Regions from separate parts of the Shewanella cyperi genome, predicted to be linked through region 2. Evidence: predicted binding sites of a transcription regulator. Region 2 holds the regulator's gene; each other region holds the start of a gene.
What was found. Region 2 encodes MetJ, which represses methionine synthesis genes. Its sites were predicted from a motif close to TAGACGTCTAGACGTCTA; they were not measured.
Positions count from the first base shown of each region.

Region 1: a site for MetJ is predicted at 5,206-5,223, ahead of metE (5-methyltetrahydropteroyltriglutamate--homocysteine S-methyltransferase). Genes of this name have one in related genera too.
Region 3: a site for MetJ is predicted at 4,931-4,948, ahead of metK (methionine adenosyltransferase). Genes of this name have one in related genera too.
Region 4: a site for MetJ is predicted at 5,519-5,536, ahead of metH (methionine synthase). Genes of this name have one in related genera too.

Region 1 covers NZ_CP071501.1:3,048,448-3,055,658, reverse strand. Annotated here, with positions in the region: gene JYB84_RS13425 (hypothetical protein) at 1-290, shown strand, start outside; cobalamin riboswitch at 340-538, shown strand; gene JYB84_RS13420 (TonB-dependent receptor) at 625-2,583, shown strand; gene JYB84_RS13415 (GDSL-type esterase/lipase family protein) at 2,678-3,268, shown strand; gene JYB84_RS13410 (HDOD domain-containing protein) at 3,432-4,160, shown strand; gene JYB84_RS13405 (LysR family transcriptional regulator) at 4,223-5,125, opposite strand; gene metE (5-methyltetrahydropteroyltriglutamate--homocysteine S-methyltransferase) at 5,288-7,211, shown strand, end outside.
Region 2 covers NZ_CP071501.1:3,539,509-3,546,719, reverse strand. Annotated here, with positions in the region: gene JYB84_RS15745 (conjugal transfer protein TraF) at 1-888, shown strand, start outside; gene JYB84_RS15740 (sulfite exporter TauE/SafE family protein) at 885-1,613, opposite strand; gene metJ (met regulon transcriptional regulator MetJ) at 1,689-2,003, opposite strand; gene metB (cystathionine gamma-synthase) at 2,219-3,385, shown strand; gene JYB84_RS15725 (bifunctional aspartate kinase/homoserine dehydrogenase II) at 3,395-5,788, shown strand; gene metF (methylenetetrahydrofolate reductase) at 5,950-6,843, shown strand; gene JYB84_RS15715 (hypothetical protein) at 6,973-7,188, shown strand; gene JYB84_RS15710 (cysteine-rich CWC family protein) at 7,188-7,211, shown strand, end outside.
Region 3 covers NZ_CP071501.1:3,082,047-3,089,257, forward strand. Annotated here, with positions in the region: gene fba (class II fructose-bisphosphate aldolase) at 1-104, opposite strand, end outside; gene JYB84_RS13535 (phosphoglycerate kinase) at 249-1,424, opposite strand; gene epd (erythrose-4-phosphate dehydrogenase) at 1,504-2,538, opposite strand; gene tkt (transketolase) at 2,654-4,648, opposite strand; gene metK (methionine adenosyltransferase) at 4,992-6,143, shown strand; gene JYB84_RS13555 (hypothetical protein) at 6,217-6,552, opposite strand; gene JYB84_RS13560 (GNAT family N-acetyltransferase) at 6,549-7,094, opposite strand.
Region 4 covers NZ_CP071501.1:3,172,233-3,179,443, reverse strand. Annotated here, with positions in the region: gene JYB84_RS13985 (hypothetical protein) at 1-208, opposite strand, end outside; gene JYB84_RS13980 (AbiV family abortive infection protein) at 343-1,020, opposite strand; gene metH (methionine synthase) at 1,732-5,448, opposite strand; gene JYB84_RS13970 (histidine phosphatase family protein) at 5,725-6,393, shown strand; cobalamin riboswitch at 6,468-6,606, shown strand; gene JYB84_RS13965 (ABC transporter ATP-binding protein) at 6,713-7,211, shown strand, end outside.

The DNA.
Region 1 (7,211 bases), 490 kb from region 2:
AAATGGTGTATGAACCCCTGGGGGCGCTTGAGATGGCAACGGGTGAACAATCCGGATTTCAGGCCATACTCGGCTGCAGCCGTATGCCGGATACGCATCTTCATGGTGAGCCGTCGTCCCGCGGCGAAATAGGCTATTACGCCGTGCTGGGTGGCGGCGAAGATCTGCTGCTGATGCACAAATCCATGCGCGGCCTTGAGTTTACCGCAGCCAATGTCCCGCTCAACGGCAGCAATTACCGGGAGTTTATTGCGCCCTTGCAGCCCATCAAGCTTAACCAATCCAATTAGACATTTATCCATATAGATGTCTATAATGCGCCGGCCCGCCAACACTCGGCGGGTTGTCAACCTTCCGGGTGCCCGAATGTTCGGGATAATCGGGAAGCCGGCGCAATTCCGGCACTGCCCCCGCAACGGTAAATGGTGAGATCGCGGCGCGCCCTGGCCTTTAAAGCTAATGGGCGTTTAAAGCTGTTGTTCGCAGGCCGACAGGCCCTATCCAAAGTCCGGAGACCGGCCCTCCAGGTTATCCCCAGATTTCGGTGGGCAGATCTGCGGGTGCGACCGGCCTTGGGCCATCGTGGCACTTTTGCCCCGTTTTCCTTGATGGAGTCAAAGGTTAATGGGTTCACATCCAACATCTCTCGCCCTTCTTACCGCCATGCTGCTCGGCACCTTTGCTGTGCAGGCCGAAGAAGGCAATTCCAACCCTACAGATACCCTGGTGGTCATAGGACGCAGCGCCGATACGCCGCTGAACCTGGCCGCCAACGTCAATGTGATTGATGCCGCCGCCATTGCCATAAGCGGTGCCACCCGCCTGGGCGAACTGCTCAGGGGTCAGAGCGGCATTCAGCTCAGCGATAATGGTGCCGGCCCTGTGCTGGCCATGCGCGGCTTCGGCGCCGGTCAGGCCGCGAGCAATACCCTGATATTGGTGGACGGTCGTCGGCTGAACAATATTGATATCGCCGCGCCGGATCTCAATGCCATTGCCCTTAACCAGGTGGAGCGCATTGAAATTCTTTCCGGCAGCGCCGGGGTGCTCTATGGCGATCAGGCCGTGGGTGGGGTGATTAACATAGTCACCAAGGCGCCGGATGCAGGCAGTGGTTCCCTGCAATTGCTGGCTGGTAACTATGCCACCTATGAGGCCCGCGGTGATTACGCCGGAGCGATCAACGACAACTGGCGTTATTACCTGGCGGCCAATCGTCGTGACAGCGATAACTATCGCGACCACAGCGAGAGTGAAACCAGTGCCCTGCTGGCGCGGGTGCAGTACGAGCAGGGGGAGCGCAGCCTGTTTATAGAGGCCGGTTTCAATGATGATGAACGTGAATTGGCCGGGGCCATGACAGACGAGCAGTTCCGCGACAATCCCCGCCAAGCTGCCTATGACGGCATAACAGACAACAACCACAGCATCAGTCGCAATGCCCGCCTGGGCTATCAGCAGGCCTTGTCCAGTCATTGGCGTTTGCTGCTGGATGCCGATTACAGCGACACGGATGTGGATTCGATAAGTTTTGGCTCCAAGGGCAACACTCAAAGACGTCTGTTGAGCCTGAGTCCCAAATTCAGCGGCCGTTATGATATCCAAGCCGGCGAGCTTAAGCTGATTGCCGGGGCCGATTTGTCACGGGGCGAGTCCGAGTTTGATTACTCATACATGGACAGGTCCAACACCCAAAAGCTGGCGGCGGCCTTTGTGCAGGCCAGTGTGCCCTTGAGCTCCAGCCTCAGCTACGTGATTGGCGGTCGCTACGCCGAGGTCAGGGACGAGCTGCGTGACGACTTAACCTATCCAGCCGGTGTGAACCTGGACAATGATGCCCATGCGCTGGAGTTGGGCCTCAATTACCGTCCCAATCAGCAGCAGCGCTTTTACCTGAGGGCGGAAGACAACTTCCGTTTCGCCAAGGTGGATGAGCAGGCCTATACATCCGAGGGCGTATTGGGCCTAGATCCACAAACCGGTCGCTCCTATGAGGCCGGCTGGGATTATCACAGCAAGGGTTACAGCCTGCGCCTGAGCGCTTTCCGTCTCGACCTTGAGGATGAAATCGTCTGGGATGCCTCCGCACCCAAGCCAGATCCAAGCGCGTATTTCAATGGCGCCAACGTCAATGCCGACAGCTCGCGCCGTTATGGTGTGGCCCTGGATCTGGATTGGCAGCCCCTGGATGCTCTGGCGCTGGGGTTGGACTATCAGTTTACCGATGCTTTCTTTACCGCAGGAAGCAATGACGGCAAGGCTTTGTCCTGGGTGGCCCGCCACAGTGGTCGCGGTTTTGCCAGCTATGATCTGGACGACAACTGGCAGCTGTATTTGGATGCCCAGTACACAGGAGAACGCTTTATCGAAGGGGATAACGCCAATCTGGCGGACAAACTGGATGCCTATACCCTGGTCAACCTGGCGCTGAATTATCGCCGCGGTCAGTGGCTGGCCAGTGTCCGTGCCGACAACCTGCTGGATGAGGACTATGTCAGCGCCGGTTATTACAGCGATTGGGGCAATGGCTATTATCCCGGCAGTGGCCGGATGGTGAGCGCCAGCATCAAATACCATTTCTGATCCGCAAATCTGCTGTGCAAATGAAAGGCCGGACTTGTGTCCGGCTTTTTTTTCGGCGATAAATGAGTAAGTTGCAAATTGAACCGGAATTCCTGTGCGGCGAACCTTGCTGTTTCTGCTCTTGCTCTGTGGCTGCTCTGGCCCCAAGTTGCCTTATCTGGGGGAAAATGCGCGCATCCTGGCCTTTGGTGACAGCCTGACCCAGGGCGTGGGAGCAGGCGAGGGGCGGGATTACCCGGCAATGCTGTCGGCCCTGTGTGAGTGTGAGGTGATCAACGCCGGCATTTCAGGCGAAACCAGCGCCCAGGGATTGGCACGTATCGCCGATGTGTTGGACCAGACTCAGCCGGATCTACTGCTGTTGCTTGAAGGCGGTAATGATGTGCTCAGGGGACTCGATAAAAGCCAATTAAAGGCTAATCTTGAAGGTATGATCCTTGCGGCCCGGACCAGACAGGTGCCCGTGCTGTTGTTGGCGGTGCCGGATAAATCCCTGTTGTTGTCGCCCATGCCCCTGTATGAAGAATTGGCTGACCAGTATGGTTTGCCGTTGCTGGACGACACTGTCAGTGATCTGTTGTCGACAGCGGGTATGAAGTCCGATGGGGTGCATTTCAACAACCAAGGATACCAGGCGTTGGCCGAGGCGGTATTTGTCAATTTGCAGGCCAGCGGTGCCTTTTAAATGCGGCTCACGAAATTTAGTGGTAACAATGGAATACAGCTTGACCATAGGCAGGATTTTGTGGGTAAATTCCCCGATAATTAAAAATCGAGGTGGGATGGATGCGGTCCTTTGCCGACGGCATTTGTCAGGGTTCCCCGGATAAAAGGTTTAAAAGTGTTACATGACTGAGCTTGAGCATCAGGTGTTTTCCCAGATCAGGGCCATCATTGCCAATGAAGAGCAGGTGATCGGGCGGCGGGGTATCTTGGTTCCGCTGAAAAAGGCCATCATAGCCGATGGAGACATACGCAATGTGATCGATATAGTGTCCACCGATCCTGCGTTGGCGGCCCATCTGTTGTGGCGCAGCACCACGGCTCAGGTGGCCACAGTCAATCCCGGCAAGACCCGCAGCCTCAAGGATGCCCTGATCCGTCTGGGCCAGATCAACATCTATCGTTATGCCTTCAGTTTCTACCTCAAGGAGAGGCTCGATGAGTTGCCCCAGCCCTATAAGAAGCTGGTGCAGGGCTACTGGCGCCTGACCGAGAGCATTGCCGCGTCGGCGGTAGACAGCTTAATCGAGATGGATGGAGTCAGAATTGACCCGGATGAGGTGCAAACCCTGGCGCTGTTCAGTGTCTTTGGTCAAATCATCGCCCTGACCGCTTTTGCGTATCTCAATGCCGAGTCGGAAGAATCTTTCCCCCTGGGCATCATCAAGAGCATCATAGATACCCAGCAGCAAACCCTGACCCTGGAGGCCTTTGAGTCCCTGGGGCTGGATGAAGAGCTCAAAGATGAATTTATGATTGCCCATAACCTGCGCCAGACCCGCAACCCCAATTCACCGGGTTTGATTCTGCGCCGGGTACTGTCCATGCGTGGCCTGCTGCTCAATCCGCTCTGAGTGAGCTTGGCTTAATAAAACGCCTGCAGTTGCAGGCGTTTTTATTTCACAGGAATTGCTTATCAGCGGTTGCCTTGACGCGCCAAACCTTCGCCGGCTACCAGTTCCAGCCAGTGCTGGATCAATCTGGATGCGCCGGCATCGCGGCGATAGGCACCGAACAGCGGGCGTTTCAGCCCTTCAATCCCCAGCTTGAGACTGCTGAGGCTCAGTCCCTGGGCTTCACTGATGGACCAGTTTGGCAGGGCGGCCACGCCTTCCTGACAGGCGATACGCTGCAGCAGCACAGAGGTCAGATCGCTGCACTTCTGGGGGCCGGGCTCAATGCCGGCCGGTTCCAGAAACAGTCGATAGAAGTCCAGTCGCTCCAGCGGTACCGGATAGCTAATCAGGGGCTGGCCCGCCAATTGCTGCGGCACCACGTAGGGCAAACTGGCCAGCGGATGATCCTTGGCCACCACCAGCTTCACCTCAAAATCGAACAGGTGCTGATAGGCCAGGGTGTGACCGGGCACGGGATCCGAGGTCAGCACTATGTCCAGTTCCCCTGTTTCCAGGGCATTGAGGGAATCAAACAGATGGCGGCTGGAAATATCGAGCTCGGCATGGGGATACTGATCTCTGAACGCCTCCATGACCGGCATCAGCCAGCGAAAACAGCTGTGACATTCAATACCCACCCTGAGCCGGTTGCTGTCTGGATCCAGCCCGCGCTTGAGATCCGTTTCCGTCTCCATCACCCGCGGCAAGATTTCCTCCGCCAGATGTAGCAGGCGTGAGCCCTCCTGGGTGAAAGACAAAGGTTTGCTCTTGCGCACAAACACCGGTGAATTGATCCGGGTTTCCAGCTCTTTAATCTGATGGGATAGCGCAGATTGGGTGACAAAGCGTTTCTTTGCCGCAGCCGCCAGGCTGCCGCTTTCTTTGAGTGCCATCAAGGTGCGCAGGTGTCTCAGCTCTATCATTTTCTCTCCACATGAATGTTGCTCATGTTGCCCGTGAATCCAATTCGATTGCTAGCCCTGAGACTACCACAATAAACTTCTGGACGTCCAGACGCCCATTGAGAATATGTCAACCGGGCCTTGGTTGCAATTTGCTCATATTACATCAATAAGGTATACAATATGCAATTAAATAGTCTAGGTTTTCCAAGAATAGGTCGGCGCCGGGAATTGAAGTTCGCCCTGGAGCAATACTGGCGCGGTGAAATCAGCCAGCAGGCACTGCTGGAGCAGGGGCAGCGGCTGCGCCGTCAGCATTGGCTGTGGCAGGCGGAAGCCGGGGTCGAGCAATTGCCGGTGGGGGATTTTGCTTTTTACGATCAGGTGCTGACCCTGGCGGCGACCCTGAATGTGATCCCCGAGCGTCACCGTGATGGTGATGCCATAGATCTCGACACCCTGTTCCGGGTCGCCCGTGGCCGGGCACCGACGGGCAAGAGTGCCGCGGCCGCTGAGATGACCAAGTATTTCAATACCAATTACCACTACCTGGTGCCCGAGTTGCATCGGGGCCAGCAGTTTGCCATCGCCTGGGAGCAGTTGTTTGATGAGGTGGAAGAGGTCAAGGCCCTCGGCTACGATCCCAAGCCCTGTCTGCTGGGGCCCCTGTCTTTCCTGTACCTGTCCAAGACTCAGGGCGAGCCCTTTGACAAACTGAGTCTGTTGCCGGCATTGCTGCGCACCTATGGCGAGCTGTTGGCGCGCTTTAAAGCCCAGGGCGTAGCCTGGGTGCAAGTTGAGGAGCCCATACTGGCAGTGGATCTGGATAAGGACTGGCAGCAGGCCTTTGCCCCGGCCTACGAGGCGCTGAGCAAAGCGGCTCCCAAGCTGCTGCTCACCAGCTATTACGGCTCTATTGCTCACCACAGCGCGCTGGTGGCTGCTTTGCCGGTCGCCGGTTTGCACCTGGATCTGGTGTCGGCCCCGGAGCAATTGGACGACTTTCTGCCGCTGCTGCAATCCGGGCAGGTACTGAGCGCCGGTGTGATAAACGGCCGCAACGTCTGGGCCGCCGATCTGGATTTGCTTGCCGAGCGCCTGGCACCGGTGGCAGACGCCCTTGGCGAGCGCCTGTGGCTCGGCAGCTCCTGTTCGCTGCTGCACTCGCCGGTGGATTTGGACGTCGAAACAGCCCTGGCACCTGAGCTCAGGCAACAACTGGCGTTCGCCAAACAAAAACTGCATGAATTGAATGAACTGCAGCAGCTGTTGCAAACCCCGGCATCCGAGCCTGCCAGGGCCATCATTGAGCGTTGCAAGGCGCGCCGCGAGGCCAGGCGTCTGGCGGCCGATACCGCCGTCGCCCGGCGCATTGCAGCCCTGAATCAGACCGATTTTGAGCGCGACAGTGCGTTCGTGTTGCGACAACAGCAACAGCAGGCGAAGCTGCGTCTGCCCTTGTTGCCCACCACCACCATAGGATCTTTTCCCCAGACCGCGGCCATCCGCAGTTTGCGCAATCGCTGGCGTAAAGGGGAGGTGGCCGAGGCTGAGTATCGTCATCAGCTGCAGCAGGTGACCCGTGACAGCATCTTGCGCCAGCTCAAGCTGGGCCTGGATGTGCTGGTCCATGGCGAAGCCGAGCGCAACGACATGGTGGAGTATTTCGGTGAGCAATTGGCAGGCGTGGGATTCACCAAAAACGGTTGGGTACAAAGCTACGGCAGCCGCTGCGTTAAACCGCCGCTGATCTATGGTGATGTGTCCCGCCCCAGACCCATGACGGTGGAGTGGGCCGAATTTGCCCAGAGCCTGACCGATAAACCGGTTAAAGGTATGCTCACCGGCCCCGTCACCCTGCTGCACTGGTCTTTTGCCCGGGAAGACATCAGTCGTGAGACTATCTGCACCCAGCTGGCGCTGGCCATCAGGGATGAGGTGGCGGATCTGGAGGCTGCCGGCATAGGCATAATCCAGATAGACGAACCGGCGTTCCGCGAAGGCTTGCCGCTGCGGCGCGACCAGTGGCAGCACTATCTGGATTGGGCCGTGGCCTCATTCAAGCTCAGCGCGGCCTGTGTGCGGGATGAAACCCAGATCCATACCC
Region 2 (7,211 bases):
CCCACCGCAGTTGATACCTATCGTAATGCCCTGGTGAGTGATCTGGTCTCACTGCAGGACAACAACGCCTATCTCAGTGGCGGTATTGGCTTAAGCATCAGTATGCCCTCCAAGGGTATGAGTTGGGGCCTGTTGTACAAGACCTATATCGACGGTTTCGGTATTGCCGACATCAGTGATGAGGATATAGTGCTGCTCAGCACCCTGGATCCCGTCAATCCTCCGGAAATTGGGGATTTGACTTCTCAGGGACGGGTTATCGCCGGCGCCATCTCCGATATCGGGGTGGCGGTCAGTATGCCGCTGTCGATTGTCAATATGCCGGTGACAGTGGGGGTTACCCCAAAAATCCAACGCCTCGACAGCTTCAACTATGGCGTCAGTGCCAACAATTTCGATGAAGGGGATTTCGATGGCAGTGACTACAGCAACGATGAAACCGGTTTTAACCTGGATGTGGGGATCGCCATTGAGCCCATGCATGGCATGGTCATAGGTCTTGCCGGCCGCAACCTGATAAAGCGGGAGCTGGACACAGTTGAGTCAGAAGGTATTCAGGCCACCTACAGAGTGGGGCCAACAGTGACCGTCGGCGTGGCCTATCAGTGGGATGGTTTTACCGTCACCACTGATTTGGATCTGCTTGAAAATGAAAAGTTTGTCGGCCTGGAGGGCACCCAGTATTGGCGTGTGGGCGGTGAATACCAGGCCATGGACTGGTTGGCGCTGCGGCTGGGCTACCGCCATGATCTGAATGATGTGACCGCCAACCTTTATTCCCTCGGCACCGGCTTTGTCATAGGCAAGAGTTTTAAGCTGGATCTCAGCGGTATGTTCGGCAATGACAATGCCTATGGCGCGGCACTGCAAACCTCCTATCACTTTTAGCCAAGCAGGCTGGCCAGCGACTTAAAGGTCAGCAGCAGGGCGCTTAAGGAACATAAAACCAGGGTCATGATCCTGGTTTTATTTTTATCTACCCTGTGGATCATTTTCCCGGCCAGCAGGTAGGCCAAAATGACACCGGGCAGCAGTTGCAGCGACCACCACAAGTGTTCAGTGCTCAGCAAGCCCGCCAAGGCCAGAATCACCAAAGCAATCAGGGAGCTGAAGATAAAAAAGGCCGACAGTGCCGCCCGGAATTTACCGGGATCCTTGCCTGCCAGCAACAACGCCATCGGCGGGCCGCCAATGGCGGCTATGGTGCCGAATACCCCGGACAGGGTACCGGCCGCGAACAGGGTCAGGCGGTTCACCGGCAGTTCGAAGCGTTTAAGGCTGAGCAATACGGCGATGGCCACAATAGCGGCTATGGCCAGCCCCAGTACATCCTGTGGAGCCAGGAGTAACAGGGTGGCACCCAGCAGGCCGCCGGGAACCCGTCCCAGCAAGGCATATTGCAGACCCTTGAACTCCAGTTGACCGCGCTCCCGCACCAAGGTCAGCAGGGCAATGGAGAAGCCCATGACTATCACAGGGGCCGGCACCAGTCGCGGCTCCAGCAGATACAACAGCGGACTGGCTACTACAGCCAGACCAAAGCCAATCAGACTTTGGATCAGGGCGCCACTGAAGATGATCAGCAGGGCCAACAACCAGGTAACAGGATCCATCAAAGTACTCCGGGGCCAAAAACAGACAAGGATCGCCGAGCGATCCTTGTCTGTTTATCTTCCATTGACAGGAGTTTACTCCATGTCTTCCCATTCGATTCCCATCTCATCCATCAGGCGCTTGGCTTCGGCGGGGATGCTGTCGGGTTTGTCTTTTGACAGGTCGTCATCATTGGGCAGCGGTTGGCCCGTGTAGGCGTGCAAAAAGGCCTCACACAGCAATTCACTGTTGGTTGCATGACGCAGGTTGCCGACCTGGCGACGGGTGCGCTCATCGGTCAATACTTTCAACACTTTCAAAGGAATGGAAACGGTAATCTTTTTAACCTGCTCATTCTTCTTTCCGTGCTCAGCATAGGGGCTGATGTATTCGCCATTCCATTCAGTCATTGACTCACCTGTGATATCCGAAATTCGGTGCCGATTTTAAACCCTTACAAACTACAGTCAAATAATTGCTGCTAAAACGCCCCATCTGTGGGCTCTTGCCAGCAAGTATAGACGTCTAAAAGTCTGGATGCCTATTGACCTCGGTACATTTGCTGAGTTAATTTAGACGTCCAGACATCCATTGTGATGCGCAAGCGTATTTTGAGGATCCGAGTATGACAGAGCGTCGAGCCGCAACCATAGCAGTACGTCAGGGCATTGAGAGTGACAGCCAGCATGGTGCCGTGGTACCGCCCATCTACCTGTCGACCAATTACAGTTTTGACGGTCACACCCAGCCACGGGCATTCGACTACAGCCGTTCCGGTAATCCCACCCGCTCGCAACTTGGCGAGGCCCTGGCCCAGTTGGAACACGGTTGCAGCGGTATCATTACCTGCACCGGTATGGCTGCCATCACCCTGGTGACCAGTCTGCTCGGACCCGATGATTTATTGGTGGTGCCGCACGATTGTTACGGCGGCAGCTATCGCCTGTTCACCAACCTGGCGAAGAAAGGCCAGTTCCGCCTGCTGGTGGTCGATCAATCTGATACGGCGGCGCTGGATGCGGCCCTGGCTCAAGGACCGGCCATGGTATGGCTGGAGACTCCCTCCAATCCCCTGCTGCGGGTGGTGGACATAGCCGCCATTGCCTATGCCGCCCACAAGGTAGGCGCCAAGGTGGTGGTGGACAACACCTTCCTGTCGCCCATATTGCAGCAACCCCTGTTGCTGGGGGCCGACATAGTGGTGCACTCCACCACCAAGTACATCAATGGCCACAGCGATGTGGTCGGTGGCGCCGTGGTGTGCCGTGATGTCGAGCTGGGGGAACGCCTGCACTGGTGGTCCAATACCCTGGGACTCACAGGCGGCGCCTTTGACAGCTACCTGACCCTGCGCGGGGTGCGCACCCTGGCGGTGCGGGTGCGGCAGCACCAGGCAAACGCCGAGCGTATAGTGGCCCGTTTGGCTGCCAGCGAGCTGGTGCGCAAGGTGTATTACCCCGGGCTCAAGGATCACCCTGGGCACGAGATTGCCGCCCGGCAACAACAGGGCTTTGGCGCTATGCTGAGTTTTGAGCTTGAAGGTGGCCAGGAAGAGCTGGTGGCCTTTCTCGGGGCGCTGCAGTTTTTCAGCATCGCCGAAAGTCTCGGTGGGGTAGAGAGCCTGGTGGCAGTGCCCGCCACCATGACCCACAGGGCCATGGACAGCGATGCCCGCGCCGAGGCCGGGATCAGTGACACTCTGCTGCGTCTGTCGGTGGGGATTGAAGATGTGGAAGATTTGCTGGCCGACATAGAGGCCGGACTCGCCGCCGTTGCGGCCTGCAAGCAATAGGAGCCTGATGTGGCACGATGTCATTTACATAAATTCGGTGGCTCCAGCCTGGCGGATGCGGACTGTTATCGCCGGGTGGCCCATATACTGCTGACCCAGGGGCGTAGCGACGATCTGGTGGTGGTGTCGGCCGCCGGCAAGAGCACCAATTTTCTCTATCGTCTGCTGGAGCTGAGCGACAAAGGTGCCCTGTGGCAGGAAGAGTTGCAGCAGCTGATGGCTTATCAGCAACAACTGATTGAGCAGTTGCTCAGTGCCGAACAGGCCCGCCACCTGCGTGAGCGCCTGGCCACGGACAAGGCCCAGTTGCAGACCCTGCTGGCCCTTGGTGAACGCAACGACTATCAGGTGAATCAGGTGGTCAGTTTCGGTGAGCGCTGGTCGGCTCGTTTGATGGCTGCACTGCTGCGTGAATCCGGCGTGGCGGCAAGCCACGTGGATGCCTGCAGCATACTGGTGGCCGATGAAGGCGCTGTGCCGCAGATCCGCACCGCCGAGTCCCGTGCCAAGGTGCAGGCGCTGCTGGCCGAACATCCGGACGAGCGGTTGGTGATCACCGGCTTTATCTGCGCCAACAGCCGCGGCGATACCCTGCTGCTGGGCCGCAACGGATCGGATTTCAGCGCGACCTTGATTGCCAGCCTGGCCGATATCGACCGGGTCACTATCTGGACCGATGTGGAAGGGGTGTTTAACGCCGATCCCAACAAGATCAATGACGCCAAGTTGCTGGCCAGCATGTCACTGGCCGAGGCCGACCGCCTGGCGCGTCTGGGTTCGCCCGTGCTCCATTCCCGTACCCTGCAACCCCTGTTTGACACCCGGGTCAGCATGGCGGTGCGCTCCAGCTATGCGCCACACACCGCCTTTACCCTGGTGGCGCCCTCAAGCTCCCGCGCCAGCGCCCCCGTGGTGACCAACCTTAACGAGGTGGCCTGTTTCAGCCTGACCCTGGGCGGTGACTGCGACACCCTGCTGAGCCAGCTGGCAGAAGCCGGTGTGGCTCCGCTGGCCTGGTGGCCCGCAGCCAATGGCCGATTGGAACTGGCCTATATGCCCGAGCTGCAACGCCAGGCCCTGAACCAGCTCAATGCCCTGGCGCCGGAGCTGGAGATCAGTGACATCAGCGTCGCCACGGATCTCGGACTGGTGGCCCTGGTCAGCGCCGATGCCCACTTATATCGCCGCGGCTTTGCCCGTTTGCTCAGTCGTGAGGCCAGGCCCCTGTATCAGGACGGTCTCAGCCTGGTGACCCTGGTGCCCAAGAATCAGGTGACCCTGTTGACCCAGAAGGTGCACAGACGCTGCGCCGGGCCGCGCAAACGCATCGGCGTGGTGCTGCTTGGGGTTGGCAACATAGGCGAAGCCTGGCTGGATCTGTTTCGCCGCGCCGCCACTTCTTTGGGGCGGGAATTGGAGGCCAGTATTGAGCTGCTGGGTTTGGTCAGTTCCGGCAAGGCGTTGCTTGATAGTCAGGGCATAGATGCCGGCAACTGGCGCGATCGTTTCGCGGTAGAAGCGCACGACTGGGACTATCCAAGCCTGTTCCAACAGCTGGAGGCCCTGGAGTGCGACGAGCTGGTGGCCCTGGATATCAGCGCCAGCGCCACGCTGACACTGCAATACCCCGAGCTGTTTGCCCGTGGCATTCATCTGGTCAGCGCCAACAAGCTGGCCGGCTCAGGCCCGCTGCCTTTCTACCGCGAGCTGAAACAACAGCTCGGCAACCGCAGGTTGTATTGGCGCTATAACGCCAGCTGTGGTGCGGGATTGCCGGTGCAGCATGCGCTCAACGATCTGCACAACAGTGGCGACACAGTGGAGGCGGTCGGCGGTGTGTTCTCCGGCACCCTGTGCTGGTTGTTCGAACATTATGACGGCAGCCGACCCTTCTCCGAATTGGTACTGGAGGCCAAGACGCTCGGGATCACCGAGCCCGATCCCAGGGACGATCTCTCCGGCCGCGATATGCAGCGCAAGCTGTTGATCCTGGCCCGCGAGATAGGCCTGGAGCTGGAGCTGGACGATATAGAGGTGGAATCGCCGGTGCCAGAGGCGCTGGCCGCCCTGCCGCTGTCCGACTTCCTCGGGCGGATCAGCGAGCTGGATGCCCCCATGTTGGCGGCCCTCAACGCTGCCCGGGACAATGGCAAGGTGCTGCGCTATGTGGCGGCGCTGGATAGGGCCGGCGGGCGCGTGAGTGCCAAGGTGGGGCTGAGCTGGGTTGAGCCGGAGCATCCCTGGGCCAACCTGACACCGGGTGACAATGTGTTTGTGATCCGCAGCGCCTTCTATCAGGGCAATCCGCTGATCATCCGTGGCCCAGGCGCCGGCCGTGAGGTAACAGCGGCCGCGGTGCAGTCCGATCTGGCGCAGATCTGCCACGAGCTGTTACAGGAATAAGCTTGGCTGTGGGTGATAAGGGACGCATTGGCGTCCCTTTTGTTTTTAGGATGGGCAAATTGGCGTTTTTTACGCTTGACTTGAATTGAGATTGCTCTAGTATGTGGACGTATAGACGTCCAAACGCCCGAACGTCCATTTTAGCAGTCGAGGAATATTTAATGGCTTTTCATCACGCACAACATTCTCACTCCCTGAATCAGAGTCTGGCTGAGCTCAATGGCGGGATTAATGTGTCATTCGAATTCTTTCCTCCTGCCACCCCCGAAATGGAAAAGCTGCTGTGGAGCTCCATTCGCCGTTTGGAACCGCTCAAGCCCAAGTTTGTTTCCGTGACCTATGGCGCCAATTCCGGGGTCCGTGACCGCACCCATGGTGTGATTGAGCGCATCCAGCGTGAGACGGACCTGGTGGCGGCACCACACCTGACCCTGGTGGATGCCAGCGATGAGGAGCTGCTGGGGCTGGCCAAGACCTATTGGAACAGCGGTATCCGTAACATAGTGGCGCTGCGGGGCGATCTGCCCGCCGGCAGCCCCAGGCCAACCCGCTTTGCCGCGGATCTGGTGCGTTTGCTGCGCAGTGTCGCCGACTTCGATATTTCCGTGGCCGCCTATCCCGAGGTGCATCCCGAGGCCGCCAATGCCCAGGCGGACCTGATCAACCTCAAGCGCAAAATCGATGCCGGTGCCAGCCGGGCCATCACCCAATTCTTTTTCGATGTGGAGTCTTACCTGAGATTCCGCGACCGCTGCGTCGCCGCCGGCATAGATGTGGAAATAGTGCCCGGAATACTGCCGGTGACCAACTTCGTGCAGCTCAAACGCTTCGCCGCCATGACCAATGTGTCGATCCCCGCCTGGTTGCACAAGCAGTTCGAGGGGCTGGAGGATGACGCCGGTACCCGCCAGCTGGTGGGGGCCAACGTGGCCATCGACATGGTCAAGGTGCTGTCACGGGAAGGGGTTAAGGACTTCCACTTTTACACCCTTAACCGTGCCGAACTCACCTACGCCATCTGCCATACCCTGGGGGTCAGGCCCCAGAGCGAGTAACAGCGGTAAGGCTCCGATACTGGGGCCTTTTGTTTTTGGCGACCATGGGCTAGGCTGTGTAACGGCCCCCGACAGTCAGGTTTGATTCCGACCGTGGGGGGAATGCCGGATCAAAAAGGAAGCCAAGCCATGGATGAGCAAAGCATACACGAATTTCATATGGAAAAATTACCGCTGGACATCAGTAAGTTACTCCTGTCGCTGATGTTAATGTCCAGCCTCTATCTGATGTCTTTCACCACAGAAACCCTGACGGGCCTGTTCCTCTGGATCAGTTGCGGCTGTTATGGCCTGCTGTCGCTGTTCGGCCTGTTGTGGCGCCTCTGGTGCATGGGCCGATCCTGATGCGCGAAACCCTTTGCCCCTTG
Region 3 (7,211 bases), 460 kb from region 2:
ATGATGGCACGCATCTGCTCCAGGTTGTTAACGTTGAACGCGGGCACACCGTAACCATGCTCGGCGGCGTGGTCCAGCAATTGACGTAGGGAAATAAGGGCCATTTTTTACTCCATTAATAGGGTGATCCACTTTGCTGAGAAGTAGGTCACCGAGGTCGCTATCGTTTGGACTGATTTTTATGCCTCCCGGTCGGGCCGGGAGGCGGTTTTTTTAATAATTTTTTATAAATGCTTTATCGCTGCGGCTCAGTTGCCACGGGCCTTGAGCATGGCCACGGCCGGCAGCTCCTTGCCTTCGAGGAACTCGAGGAAAGCGCCGCCACCGGTGGAAATGTAGGACACCTTGTCGGCGATACCGTACTTGTCCACGGCGGCCAGGGTGTCACCACCACCGGCGATGGAGAAGGCGGGAGACTCGGCGATCGCCTGGGCGATGCGCTTGGTGCCTTCACCGAACTGGTCGAACTCGAACACGCCAACAGGGCCGTTCCAAACTATGGTACCGGCGTTCTTGAGGATGGCAGCCAGAGCCTCGGCGCTGTCTGGGCCGATGTCGAAGATCATGTCATCGGCGGCCACTTCGCTCACATCTTTCAGGGTAGCCACGGCCGTTGGGCTGAACTCCTTGCCCACCACCACATCGGTCGGCACGGGAATGTCGCCACCACGGCTTTGGGCATTGGCTACCAGACGCTTGGCTTCGTCGATCAAATCAGCTTCATACAGGGACTTGCCCACCTGATTGCCGGCAGCGGCAATAAAGGTGTTGGCAATACCGCCACCCACCACCAGCTGATCCACTATGCCGGACAGGGACTCCAGCACGGTCAGCTTGGTAGACACCTTGGAGCCACCGACAATGGCCACCAGAGGACGGGCGGGATTGTCGAGCGCCTTGCCCAGGGCATCGAGCTCGGCCGCCAGCAGCGGACCGGCGCAAGCGATGGGGGCGTGCAGGCCGACGCCATTGGTGGAGGCTTCGGCGCGATGTGCTGTACCAAAGGCATCCATCACATACACGTCGCACAGGGCCGCCATCTTCTTCGACAGTGCCTCGTCGTTTTTCTTCTCACCCTTGTTGAAGCGGACGTTCTCGAACACCACCACTTCACCCACGGCCACCTCGACACCCTCGAGGTAGTCGCTGACCAGACGCACCGGGCAATCCAGGGCGGCGGCCAGGTAGTTCACCACGGGCTTCATGGAGAACTCCTCGTTGAACTCACCCTCGGTGGGGCGGCCCAGGTGCGACATCACCATCACGGCGGCGCCTTTTTCCAGCGCCAGCTTGATAGTGGGCAGGGATGCGCGCAGACGGGCATCACTGGTGACCACACCGTCGGCCACGGGTACGTTCAGATCTTCACGAATAAGCACGCGCTTGCCATTAAGATCCAGGTCTGACATCTTGATAATTGCCATTTCATCTTTCCTTTTTAATCAAAAAACAATTCTGTCATCGACGGGCGGCTCCCTGCCACCCGGATATAATCTCTTATTTCTATTGCGCTTTTATGCCAGCCATCGCCAGAGCCGTGTCCAGCATGCGGTTGGCAAAGCCCCATTCGTTGTCACACCAGAGCAGCAGCTTCACCAGATGACCGGCGCTGACCCGGGTCTGGGTGCCATCCACTATGCTGGAGCGGGGATCGTGGTTGAAATCGCAGGACACCAGGGGCTCATCAGTATAGCCCAGAATGCCGCTGGCACTGCCGCCTGCGGCGTGTGACAGGGCGTCATTGATCATGGCGATATCCACCCGCTGCTCCAGGGTCACGGACAGGTCGATGGCGGTGACATTGATGGTCGGCACCCGTACCGAAATGGCCTCAAACTTGTCTTTCATGTGCGGCAGAATGCGCTCTATGCCACGGGCCAGCTTGGTGTCGACCGGGATAATGGACTGACTGGCGGCGCGGGTGCGGCGCAGGTCGTCATGGTAGGCGTCAATCACCTGCTGATCGTTCATGGCCGAATGTATGGTGGTGATGGCACCGCTCTTGACGCCGAAATGGCGGTCGAGCACATCAATAACCGGCACCAGACAGTTGGTGGTGCAGGAGGCGGCGGACACTATGGTATCTGTGGCTTTGAGGCTGGTTTCATTGACGCCATAGACTATGGTGGCGTCCACATCGGCGGAAGAGGGATGGCTTATAAGCACCTTTTTGGCGCCGGCAATAAGGTGGGCCTCACAGGCACTGCGCTCAATCAAGGCGCCGGTGGCTTCAAACACCAGGTCTATGCCAAGCTCGCCCCAGGGCAGTTTGGCGGCATCCTCTTCACAGAGCAGCTGTATCGAGTCATCACCGAGGGCCATCCAGGACTCCCCCGTTGCAGCATCTTTATCGAGCTGGGCCCGGGTCTGAAAACGGCCGTGGGTGGTGTCATAGTTGGTCAGGTGCACAATGGCTTCGGGTTTGGCCAGTTCATTGATGGCGACAATTTGGAACTGTTGCCGCTTGCCCGACTCATACAGGGCACGCAACACCGAGCGGCCGATTCGGCCATAACCATTGATCGCAACTCTGATCATACCCAGCCAACAATCCTCAATTCAGCCCACACAGGAGGCAGATAGACAAAACCCGGATGAGCCTGAACTCACCCGGGATTGTGGGCAGGAAGCGGGCTTCCTGCCCCCTTGACGCTTACGCCAGCAGTTCTTCTGCGGCGGCAACCACCTTGGCAGTGGTAAAGCCGAACATTTCGAACAACTGGTTGGCCGGCGCAGACTCACCGAAGGTGGTCATGCCGATAATGCGACCGTTCAGGCCCACATACTTATACCAGTAATCGGCAATACCGGCTTCCACGGCGATGCGTTTTGTGACGCTGGCCGGCAGAACCGCTTCCTTGTAGGCCGCATCCTGCTTGTCGAACAGATCGGTACAGGGCATGGATACCACGCGCACCTGCTTGCCCTTGGCAGTCAGTTCGGCCTGGGCCTTCACCGCCAATTCCACTTCGGAGCCTGTGGCTATGATGATGAGCTCGGGAGCCGCAGCGCTGTCAACCAGCACGTAAGCGCCCTTGTTGACGTTGGCCAGCTGCTCGGCAGTACGTGGCATTTGTGCCAGGTTCTGGCGGGAGAAAATCAGCGAAGTCGGGCCGTCTTTACGCTCGATGGCATATTTCCAGGCCACGGCAGACTCCACCTGATCGCAGGGACGCCAGGTGCTCATATTGGGGGTCATACGCAGGGACGCCATTTGCTCCACCGGCTGGTGGGTTGGGCCGTCTTCACCCAGACCGATGGAGTCGTGGGTGTAAACCTGAATATTTTGCACCTTCATCAGCGCCGCCATACGCATGGCGTTGCGGGCGTACTCCATGAACATCAGGAAGGTTGCGCCGTAGGGCACAAAACCACCGTGCAGGGCGATACCGTTGATGATGGCGGTCATACCGAACTCACGCACACCGTAGTGCAGGTAGTTGCCGCTGGCATCATCAGCCGTGATGGACTTGGAAGCCGAGTACATGGTCAGGTTGGATGGCGCCAGGTCGGCACTGCCACCCAGGAATTCCGGCAGCATGGCACCGAAGGCTTCCAGGGCGTTTTGTGACGCTTTACGGGAAGCGATATTGGCAGGAGTGGCCTGCAGCTTCTCGATATAGGCCTGAGCTTCGATTTGGAAGTTGGCCGGCAGTTCGCCCTTGATACGGCGCTCAAACTCGGCAGCCAGCTCTGGGTAGGCGGCAGCGTAGGCCGCGAACTTGGCATCCCAGTTTTTCTCGGCGGCTGTTCCCGCTTCCTTGGCATCCCAGGCGGCATAGATGTCGGCAGGGATTACAAATGGGTCGTGCTTCCAGCCCAGGAACTCACGGGCAGCAGCGATTTCGGCATCGCCCAGTGGTGCGCCGTGGCAGTCGTGTGAACCTGACTTGTTGGGAGAGCCGTAACCGATAATGGTCTTGCAGCAGATGAGCGATGGACGGGGATCGGCCTTGGCCGCCTCGATGGCTGCATTGATGGCGCCAGCATCGTGACCGTCAACACCGGCAACCACGTGCCAGCCATAGGACTCGAAACGCTTGACAGTGTCATCGGTGAACCAGCCTTCCACGTGACCGTCGATGGAAATGCCGTTGTCATCCCAGAAGGCGATCAGTTTGCCCAGACCCAAAGTGCCGGCCAGGGAACAGGCCTCGTGGGAGATACCTTCCATCAGACAACCGTCGCCCATGAACACATAGGTGAAGTGGTCGACTATGTCGTGACCGTCGCGGTTGAATTGGGCCGCCAGGGTCTTCTCGGCAATGGCCATACCCACGGCGTTGGTGATGCCCTGACCTAGGGGACCTGTGGTGGTTTCAATGCCGGGGGCATAACCGTATTCAGGGTGGCCCGGGGTACGGGAGTGCAGCTGACGGAACTGCTTGAGATCTTCGATGCCCAGATCGTAACCGGCCAGATGCAGCAGTGAATAGTGCAGCATGGAACCATGGCCATTGGAGAGCACAAAACGGTCGCGGTCGGCCCACTGTGGATTGGTGGGGTTGTGTTTCAGATGATCGCGCCAAAGGACTTCGGCAATATCGGCCATCCCCATGGGGGCACCTGGGTGACCGGAATTGGCTTTCTGCACTGCGTCCATGCTCAGGGCACGGATGGCGTTAGCGAGTTCTTTACGGGAAGACATGCTCTCTCCTGCTGGTTTTGAGGCTTTAAGGGCAATTGGGTGGCATATTTTCCCTTAACTGCGGACAGGGCGCAAATTTAAATTGGCCCCAGCCCAAGGGCCTGGAATCCCGACCCTTTTTCCAGGCGTTCAAGGCTGATTTCAGACTGGAACACTCAGTTTACAATTCTGCGCCAATGGGCGGTGAAAATAGCGCCAAAGCCGTGATTGTCCGGCGGATGGTCACAATATGACGGAAATTTTGCACAAAGCGGGTGATCGCGGCCCCGATTTCAACTAAAATGGCCGTCTAGATGTAGATGCTGCTACACGTTTTTACGTTAAACGACGAGATTTTCCTAACATGGCAAAACACTTGTTTACCTCTGAGTCGGTCTCAGAAGGTCATCCCGATAAAATTGCGGATCAGATTTCCGACGCGGTACTGGACGCCATTCTGGCCCAGGACCCCAAGGCCCGCGTGGCCTGTGAAACCTATGTCAAGACCGGCATGGTACTTGTGGGTGGCGAAGTCACCACCTCTGCCTGGGTCGACATTGAAGAACTGACCCGCAAAACAGTGCGCGAAATCGGCTACACCCATTCAGACATGGGTTTCGATGCCGACTCCTGCGCCGTGCTCAATGCCATAGGCAAGCAATCCCCCGACATCAACCAGGGTGTTGATCGCGCCGATCCCAAAGAACAGGGTGCAGGTGACCAGGGTCTGATGTTCGGCTATGCCAGCAATGAAACCGATGTGCTGATGCCTGCGCCCATCACCTACGCCCACGCACTGGTGAAGCGTCAATCAGAAGTGCGCAAGGACGGAACCCTGTCCTGGCTGCGTCCCGATGCCAAGTCCCAGGTGACCTTCGCCTATGACCAGGGCAAGATTGTCGGCATCGACGCCGTGGTACTGTCTACCCAGCATTGCGACAGCGTATCCCAGGCCGATTTGATCGAAGGCGTGATGGAAACCATCATCAAACCGGTACTGCCTGCCCAGTGGCTGAACAAGGACACCAAGTTCTTTATCAACCCAACCGGTCGTTTCGTTATCGGTGGTCCTATGGGTGACTGCGGTCTGACCGGTCGCAAGATCATTGTGGACACCTACGGCGGCATGGCCCGTCACGGTGGTGGCGCCTTCTCGGGCAAGGATCCGTCCAAGGTTGACCGCTCAGCCGCATACGCCGCCCGCTACGTGGCCAAGAACATTGTTGCCGCCGGTCTGGCCGAGCGCTGCGAACTGCAGGTGTCCTACGCCATCGGTGTAGCCGAACCAACCTCCATCAGCCTGGAGACTTTCGGTACTTCCAGACTCGACGAAGACAAGCTGATCCAGCTGGTTCGCCGTCACTTCGATCTGCGTCCTTATGGCCTGACCGAAATGCTGAATCTGGCTCGTCCAATCTACCAGGCCACTGCCGCCTACGGTCACTTCGGCCGTAACGAGTTCCCCTGGGAACAGACAGACAAGGCAGAAGCCCTGCGTGCCGACGCCGGCCTCTAAGGTCCGCCAAGCACAAAAAAACCGCCTCAGGGCGGTTTTTTATTGGCTGGTTCAAACAGGCCTTTGCCCGGGATCAGAGATGATCGAAATGGGCATGCTGGATGGTTAAAAAGGCCAACTGGCTTTCCGCCACCGGCACCAGGGCCAGGGATTCAAGTTCACTCCAGCCCTCATCGGATACCAGTGGCACCAGTTCGGCGCTGGTGCGTGTCACCACACCACAATCAAGCAACCAGTCGTCCCCCTCAAGCAAGTAATGACGCTTGCCATCAGAGGCCTTGGCCTCAAAAGCCCGGCACTCTATGCCCTGATGGTACAGGGTCGAGAAACAGAACCTCAGGTTGTCAAAGGGGCTCAATCTCAGCCCGGCCCAAGGTTGCAGCGCCAGGGGTAATAATTCAGCGCTCATGACCTGCTCTCATTACTTGAATTCAGGCTTCGCGCCAGCAGGTAAAAATCCCGCCCTTCAAAGCCAAACAGATCCAGCACCTGCATCCCGGCCTTGCCGGTGTGCGCTGCAAAGGAACGCTCATTGTCCTCGGCGATAAAGGTCACAGCATGGCTGAAGCGCTCGGCCAACCTGGGCCAGAGAGCATCCTCCAGAAGTTGGAATACCCCAGTGCCACGAGCCGCCGGACTGACCCAGATGGGTCCATATTGGCAGCTGCGTTCAAAACCGCCCAAACGTTGCAATTGTTTGCCAATGGCACCATAGATGTGCCTGTTTCCGTAAAAGCGCCAGTCCGCCGCCATCACATAGCCCAGGATCTCCTCACCTTCGATAGCCACCAGCAGTTGCTGCTTGGTGGCAAGTTCGGTCAGGGCCCGGATATCAAAGCCCTCCCCCTGGAGATTTCCACGGTCTGAACTCAGTTCATCGGCAAGGTGCAGCTGTTCCAGCTGGGCGATTTGGCTGATGTCGGTGGCGGTAGCGGTGCGGATCTGCGGCACAAGGACTCCGGATAGTCAAAGAAGCAAAGGCTGATTTATCACTGCATTAGGGCGGTAGAGTTGCGAATTCGCCTTACTGCACCCACACTTTACCACAGACCGCAGCCCCAAACCGGA
Region 4 (7,211 bases), 370 kb from region 2:
CGGCCTTTCCTCTAGTGCGATAGCACCAGAGATACAGCGCCGGCATAACAACACTTAAGTCGAGGATTAGGCACACCTCAAGTAGTGCCGGATTTGACCAATTGTCCAGTGATACAGCCGAGATGTCCGCGGTGGCAACAGCTATCGCTGCAGGAATGAACCAGTGCGCGCGAAGAGCACTTCTTACTTTTCTATCAGTTGCGGCCATTGTTTCTCCTAGAACCTAACGCCGCTTAAGTAGTGAGCGACGCCTGCCACCTAACCTAATCCATTGTGCCGTAAACACAAAAATCGACCTGAGCTCAAAATGCCGAGCTTTGCGAATTTGTCTTAAACGCTTTGTTATAACTCATGTGCACCAATGAAATCAGAGAACTTTGTGGAATGTTCTTCAATCAAACCTTGTACCTGCATTTCAATAAACCAATCATTAAGAGCTTGCTTTTCAATGTTACTAGCACAACCCTTAACAGGTTTCATATGTTTTACCCATAGATCTACTTCTTTCTTTGAGTAAGTACGATCTCTGCATAAAATCCGAGCTATTTTTAGTATATCTGTAGCTGCACTTTCATCGATAACCTCATTGGGCACAGACCAATTTCTATTTCCGAGGCAATCTGTATAAAACCCAATTTGTTTTAAATCATCTAACATGACGGTAGCTTCCGAACCTCTTTCAAGCTGGTCAGTTAGACTATCCAGTGTATTTTTGCCACTCTGGACTAATGAGGGAAACATCCACATTACATTTTTATGTGTATGTGAACGATAAGATCTCCATGATTCTTTAACGTCTTCACCATCACGAGCTACAGATAACTCCCTAAGAATTGAAATTTTACCAGCTTCTTCGATTGCTAAAATTGCAATTGAGCACGCGGTTGGAAAACTACCAGCCTGAAACAAAAGCTCAGCATCTTTTAACAGTCTAACGGCATTCGCTGTAGCTACGTTCATCCCATGAGCTATCTGCTCTGAATTGAGCGTATTCTTCCATTGTTTCAAGTTTTTACTCACGATTTACCTCTGATGAGTTATAACATTTTATTATTGCGAGCTTGTAAGGTCAGTTACCTTACAAGCTATCCGACCTTACAGATTTTGTATAGCTCGAACAGTTGACCTTAACTGTTTGAGCTATATGCGTTAATGGATAGCCGCTGTGCCAGCGGCAGAAAGTCGTGGGTCTCCAACCCACACCCGGGCAAGGGGCTTTGCTCATCCAAAGCCCCTTGCAACCCAAAGGATGCCCCCAGCCGGAGCCGAAAACCCCTCGGGTTTATGGGCGAAACGGCCAACGCGACAGACTCGCGTCCTGCTCGACTGTCGCTACCTCGGCATCCTACCTCGGTTGTTGTCGTTTCTTGCCCAACACCCTCGGCGGCTCCGAAGGGGGAATCAGTGCAACAGTCCGGCATAGCGATATTTCTTTGAAATTTAGAACAGTTGTGCAATTGCTGGAGAGAAACACCAATAGACTAGCACTGCCGCACCAGTGACCATTGGCGACAGAGATGTCGCCGCTGAGCCTACAAGGATGTATTCACGGCGTGTCACTGGGGTGGCAGTGCTAAAGCGCACCGCAGGTGATTGGTTATCGAAGAGTTGGCAGCCGGTCTTCCTCTAATTGGCAACAGCGGGCTTTACAGTAAGGCCTTGGGCGCCAGCCCAAAAAACCAAAGCCGCTCAATGCGGCTTTTGTTTTTTGCTTCCGAAGAGTACTGACGATTACTCCGGATCGTAATCCAACACCGGGGCCAGCCACTTCTCGGTTTCGGCAACCGTCATGCCCTTGCGGCGGGCGTAGTCTTCCACCTGATCCTTGCCAATATTGGTCACGCCGAAGTAGCGGGACTGGGGGTTGGCAAAGTACCAGCCCGATACCGCCGCTGTGGGGTACATGGCGTAGCTTTCGGTGATCTTCAGATCTATACACTCATCGGGTTTGAGCAGCTCCCACAGCAGGCCTTTTTCTGTGTGATCGGGGCAGGCGGGGTAGCCGGGGGCGGGGCGTATGCCCTTGTACTTTTCCTTGATCAGCGCCTCGTTGTCGAGGTTCTCATCGGCGGCATAGCCCCAGAATTCCTTGCGTACCCGCTCGTGCATGCGTTCGGCGAAGGCTTCCGCCAGCCGGTCCGCCAGCACCTTGAGCATGATGGCGTTGTAGTCGTCGTGGTTGGCTTCGAAGCGCGCCAGGTGCTCATCTATACCGTGGCCGGCGCAGACCGCAAAGCCACCCATGTAGTCGGCGACGCCGCTGTCCTTGGGGGCAACAAAGTCTGACAGGCAGAAGTTGTGGTTGCCGACCCGCTCCAGCTGCATCCGCAGGTGGTGGGTGGTTTGCAGCACTTCGGTTCGGGACTCGTCGCTGTAGATTTCGATATCGTCGAAGTTGACCGTGTTGGCCGGGAACAGGCCTATGACCCCCTTGGCCGTCAGCCACTTGTCGCGGATTATGGTCGCCAGCATGGCCTTGGCATCGGCGAACAGCTTGCGTGCTTCGACGCCCACTACTTCGTCATCGAGAATGCGCGGGAAGTGACCGTGCAGTTCCCAGGCGCGGAAGAAGGGGGTCCAGTCGATGCGATCGACCAGATCCTCCAGCGGGTAGTCGTCAAACACCTGAATGCCGAGCTTATTGGGTTTAACCGGCGGATTGGCGGCCCAATCCTGCTGGCAGCGGTTGTCCCGCGCGGCTTCCAGGGAAACGATTTCCTTGCGCTTGGCCTGGGACAGACGCTTCTGGCGCATATTGTCATAGTCGGCGTATTCGGCGGCTATGGTGGCGGCGCGGGTCTCGGGGTTGATGAGCTTGGACACCATGGGCACGGCCCTGGAGGCATCGGCAATATAGATGGCGCCATGGGGGTAGTGGGGCGCAATCTTGACCGCGGTGTGGATCCTGGAGCAGGTGGCACCGCCGATGATGGCGGGCAGGCTCAGGCCCTCGCGCTCGAAGGCTTTGACGTTGTGCACCATCTCATCCAGGCTGGGGGTGATAAGGCCCGACATGCCGATAATGTCGACCCGCTCGCGCTTGGCCACCTCGATGATTTTTTCCACCGGCACCATGACCCCGAGGTCAATCACCTCGTAGCCGTTACAGGCCAGCACCACGCCGACTATGTTCTTGCCAATGTCGTGCACATCGCCTTTGACCGTCACCATCAGCACCTTGCCATTGCTCTGGCCCTCGACTTTTTCCGCCTCGATAAAGGGGTTGAGGTAGGCGACGGCCTTTTTCATCACCCGGGCGGACTTGACCACCTGGGGCAGGAACATCTTGCCGGCACCAAACAGATCGCCGACCACGTTCATGCCGTCCATCAGCGGCCCTTCGATCACATCCAGGGGACGACTGGCCTGCAATCGCGCCTCTTCGGTGTCGGTGTCGATAAATTCGGTAATGCCCTTCACCAGGGCGTGCTCCAGGCGCTTGTTCACCGGCCAGCTGCGCCACTCGAGATCTTCCTTCTTCTGGGCGCCGCCACCGTCACCGCGAAAGCGGTCGGCGATTTCCAGCAGCTGCTCGGTATTGCTGGAGCCCGGCACCTTGCAGGGCAGGTTCAGCACCACGGCCTCCACCCGCTCACGCAGCTCGGGGTCAATATCGTCGTAAATCGCCAGCTGACCGGCGTTCACTATGCCCATGTCCATGCCGGCCTTGATGGCGTGGTACAGGAACACCGCGTGAATGGCCTCGCGCACCGGGTTGTTGCCGCGGAACGAGAAGGACACGTTGGACACGCCGCCGGAAATCATCGCGTGTGGCAGCCTGGCCTTGATGTCCTCAATGGCGCCGATGAAGTCCACCGCGTAGTTGTCGTGCTCCTCGATGCCGGTGGCAATGGCGAAAATGTTGGGGTCGAAGATGATATCTTCCGGGGCAAAGCCCACCCGGTCCACCAGGATGCGGTAGGCGCGGCTGCAGATTTCCGTCTTGCGGGCGCGGGTATCGGCCTGGCCCTGCTCATCGAAGGCCATGATGATGGCGGCGGCGCCGTAGCGCTTCACCAAAGTGGCCTGCTCGATAAACTTTTCTTCCCCCTCCTTGAGGGAGATGGAGTTGACTATGCACTTGCCCTGAACACACTTGAGGCCGGCCTCGATCACCTCCCACTTGGAGGAGTCGATCATCACCGGCACCCGGCTGATGTCGGGCTCTGAGGCGATAAGGTTGAGGAATTTCTGCATGATCTCGACGCCGTCGAGCATGCCCTCATCCATGTTGATGTCGATGATCTGGGCGCCGTTTTCCACCTGCTCCCGGGCCACATCGAGGGCGGTTTCGAATTTGCCTTCCTTGATAAGCTTGAGGAATTTAGCCGAGCCTGTGACGTTGGTGCGCTCGCCCACGTTCACAAACAGGGAGCCGGCATCTATGGTCAGGGGCTCCAGGCCCGCCAGACGGCAGGCCACCGGCAGCTCCGGCAGGGGGCGGGGGGCGTGCTTGATTACGGCCTCGCGGATCACCCGGATATGCTCCGGGGTGGTGCCGCAGCAGCCGCCCACTATGTTAAGCATGCCGTCTTTGGCCCACTGGCCGATGATGTCGGCCATTTCTGCCGGGGTTTCATCGTAACCGCCGAACTCGTTTGGCAGACCGGCATTGGGGTGGGCCGAGACAAAGGTTTCGCTGATGCGGGCCAGCTCCTGCACATAGGGCCGCAGCTCCTTGGGGCCCAGGGCGCAGTTCAGGCCTATGCTGATGGGCTTGATATGGCGCAGCGAATTGTAAAAGGCTTCCGTGGTTTGGCCGGTCAGGGTGCGACCCGAGGCATCTGTGATGGTGCCCGAAATCATCACGGGCCAGCGCTGACCCAAATCGTCAAACACAGACTCGATGGCAAACAGTGCCGCCTTGGCGTTCAGGGTATCGAAAATGGTTTCCACCAGTATGATGTCGGCGCCGCCCTCCAACAGGGCTGTGGTGGACTCGCGGTAGGCCACTACCAAGTCATCAAAGTGAATGTTGCGGTAACCGGGATCGTTCACATCCGGGCTGATGGAACACGTGCGGTTGGTGGGGCCAAGCACCCCGGCCACAAAACGCGGGCTGCCGGTTTGGGTGGCCACTTCATCGGCCACCTCGCGGGCGATGCGGGCTCCGACCCGGTTGATTTCGGCGGCCAGACTTTCCATGCCATAGTCGGCCATGGCGATAGTGGTGGCGTTGAAGGTGTTGGTTTCTATGATGTCGGCGCCGGCCAGCAGGTAGTCGCGGTGGATCTGCCTGATGATCCCGGGCTGGGTCAGCACCAGCAGATCATTGTTGCCCTTGACGTCGCTGGGCCAGTCTTTGAAACGCTCACCCCGGTAGTCGGCTTCCTCCAGTGAGTGGCCCTGGATCATGGTACCCATGGCGCCATCGAGCAGCAAAATGCGCTCCTTGAGCAGTGCCCTGAGTTGAAGCTCCAAGTGGCCGGGTGTTGCGGAAGTCGCCATAACTGATACCTGTATACTGGGCCGCCGTTCGCAAACGTTCGCAAAAAACGCGGCTGAAATTTTGGACATATAAACGTATAGACGTCCATAATATGCGAAACCGACGCCCAAGGGCAAGGGCGCTGCAGGCATTAGCCGGCGTCGCCGCGCTTTAAGTCAAACTAAGCTCAAATCGATTTAAGCTCAAATCGATCTAAGCCCAAGTCTATGCCAGATTGGCCCACCTGGGCAGGCACAAACCCGCTGTCCTCTCCGGTGGAAAATAAAAGGAATGCCATGTCAGAGCCAATAGCCGAGAAACAGACCTTGTATTTATTGCGCCACGGCGAATGCGAGGGCGGCGCCATATTGCGCGGCCATAGCGACGTGGCCCTCACTGCCAAGGGTTGGCAGCAAATGCGCACCGCGGCGGCAAAAGTGCCAGAGGTAGCCGAGGTTATCAGCTCGCCCCTGCGCCGCTGCCGTGAATTTGCGAAGACGCATGCGGCCGAGCGCAGCCGCACCTTGACCCTGGACTGTGCCTGGCGGGAGCTGGGCTTTGGTGCCTGGGACGGTCAGCCCCTGGCCGAGCTGTGGCAACAGCAGGCCATGGGGGACTGGTGGCAGGATCCCTGGACCCACACTCCGCCCGGGGGCGAACCCTTGAAGGCGTTTGAAGCGCGCCTCGACGGGGCGCTGGGAACCTTGCTGGCACGCCGCCCCGGGACTGCCCTTATCGTCTGCCACGGCGGGGTGATCACCCATTTGCTGCGCCGCGCCCTGGGCCTGGGGCCCGAGGCCAGCTTTTACCGGCGCTTGCTGTTGCCGCCGGCGGCGCTGGTGCAGTTGGACTTTTATCCTCAAAGCGCTGCCTATAACAGCGGAGGCATCAGCCATGACAGCCAAAGCGGTAAGGGCGAGCTTGAAAACTGGTTGCCGTCGGTTAACTGGCCGTCGGGATTGTGATTTTTTCTAAACAGCCACAGGCGCGCCTTGCCAGTGTCAACAAAAGTCGGATAATGATCAGCTCGCGAAACAGCTGTGGCTGTCGATCTGCAGGTGCCGGGGACTTAGGTCAACCCGGCCGAACAGGGAACCGGGATAAGCCCGGACTGTGCCCGCAACTGTGTGAAGGCCATGCCTTCGAGTCAGGATACCTGCCTGTGGATTGTGTTTTTTGGTCTTAAACCCGGGCGGGTTACCCGGTGGAGCCTGAGTAAATGCTACCCTTTTTCGGCCCTCGTGGGTCAAGACTCTGTTTTCCTTGCCTTTTGAGAGGCGAGCGATGACGCCTGCGCTCAAGGTCGACGGCCTCTGTTGGCACCCCAAGGGCAATCGGGTGCTCGATGATGTCAGTTTTGAACTGGCGTCCGGGCAGATGCTGGGCCTTATCGGCCCCAATGGCGCCGGCAAATCCAGCCTGCTGCGCTGTCTCTACCGCTATCTCAGGCCCGACTCGGGGCTCATCTGTCTTGAGGGGCAAGACATCAGCCAGGTCTCAAGGCGCGACTTTGCCCGCAGCGTGGCCGTGGTGCAGCAGGACACGCCGCACTTTTTCGATCTCAGTACCCGGGCCCAGGTGGCCATGGGGCTCATTCCACACAAGGGTTGGTTCGAGCAGGACAGGGCCGCCGACGGCGAGCGGGTGGACGCGGCGTTGGCTCAGGTGGGACTCAGTGACAAGGCCGACACTCCCTTTGAGCAGCTGTCCGGCGGCGAGAAGCAGCGGGCGCTCATTGCCCGCGCCATAGTGCAGCGGCCTGGGCTGCTGCTGCTCGATGAAC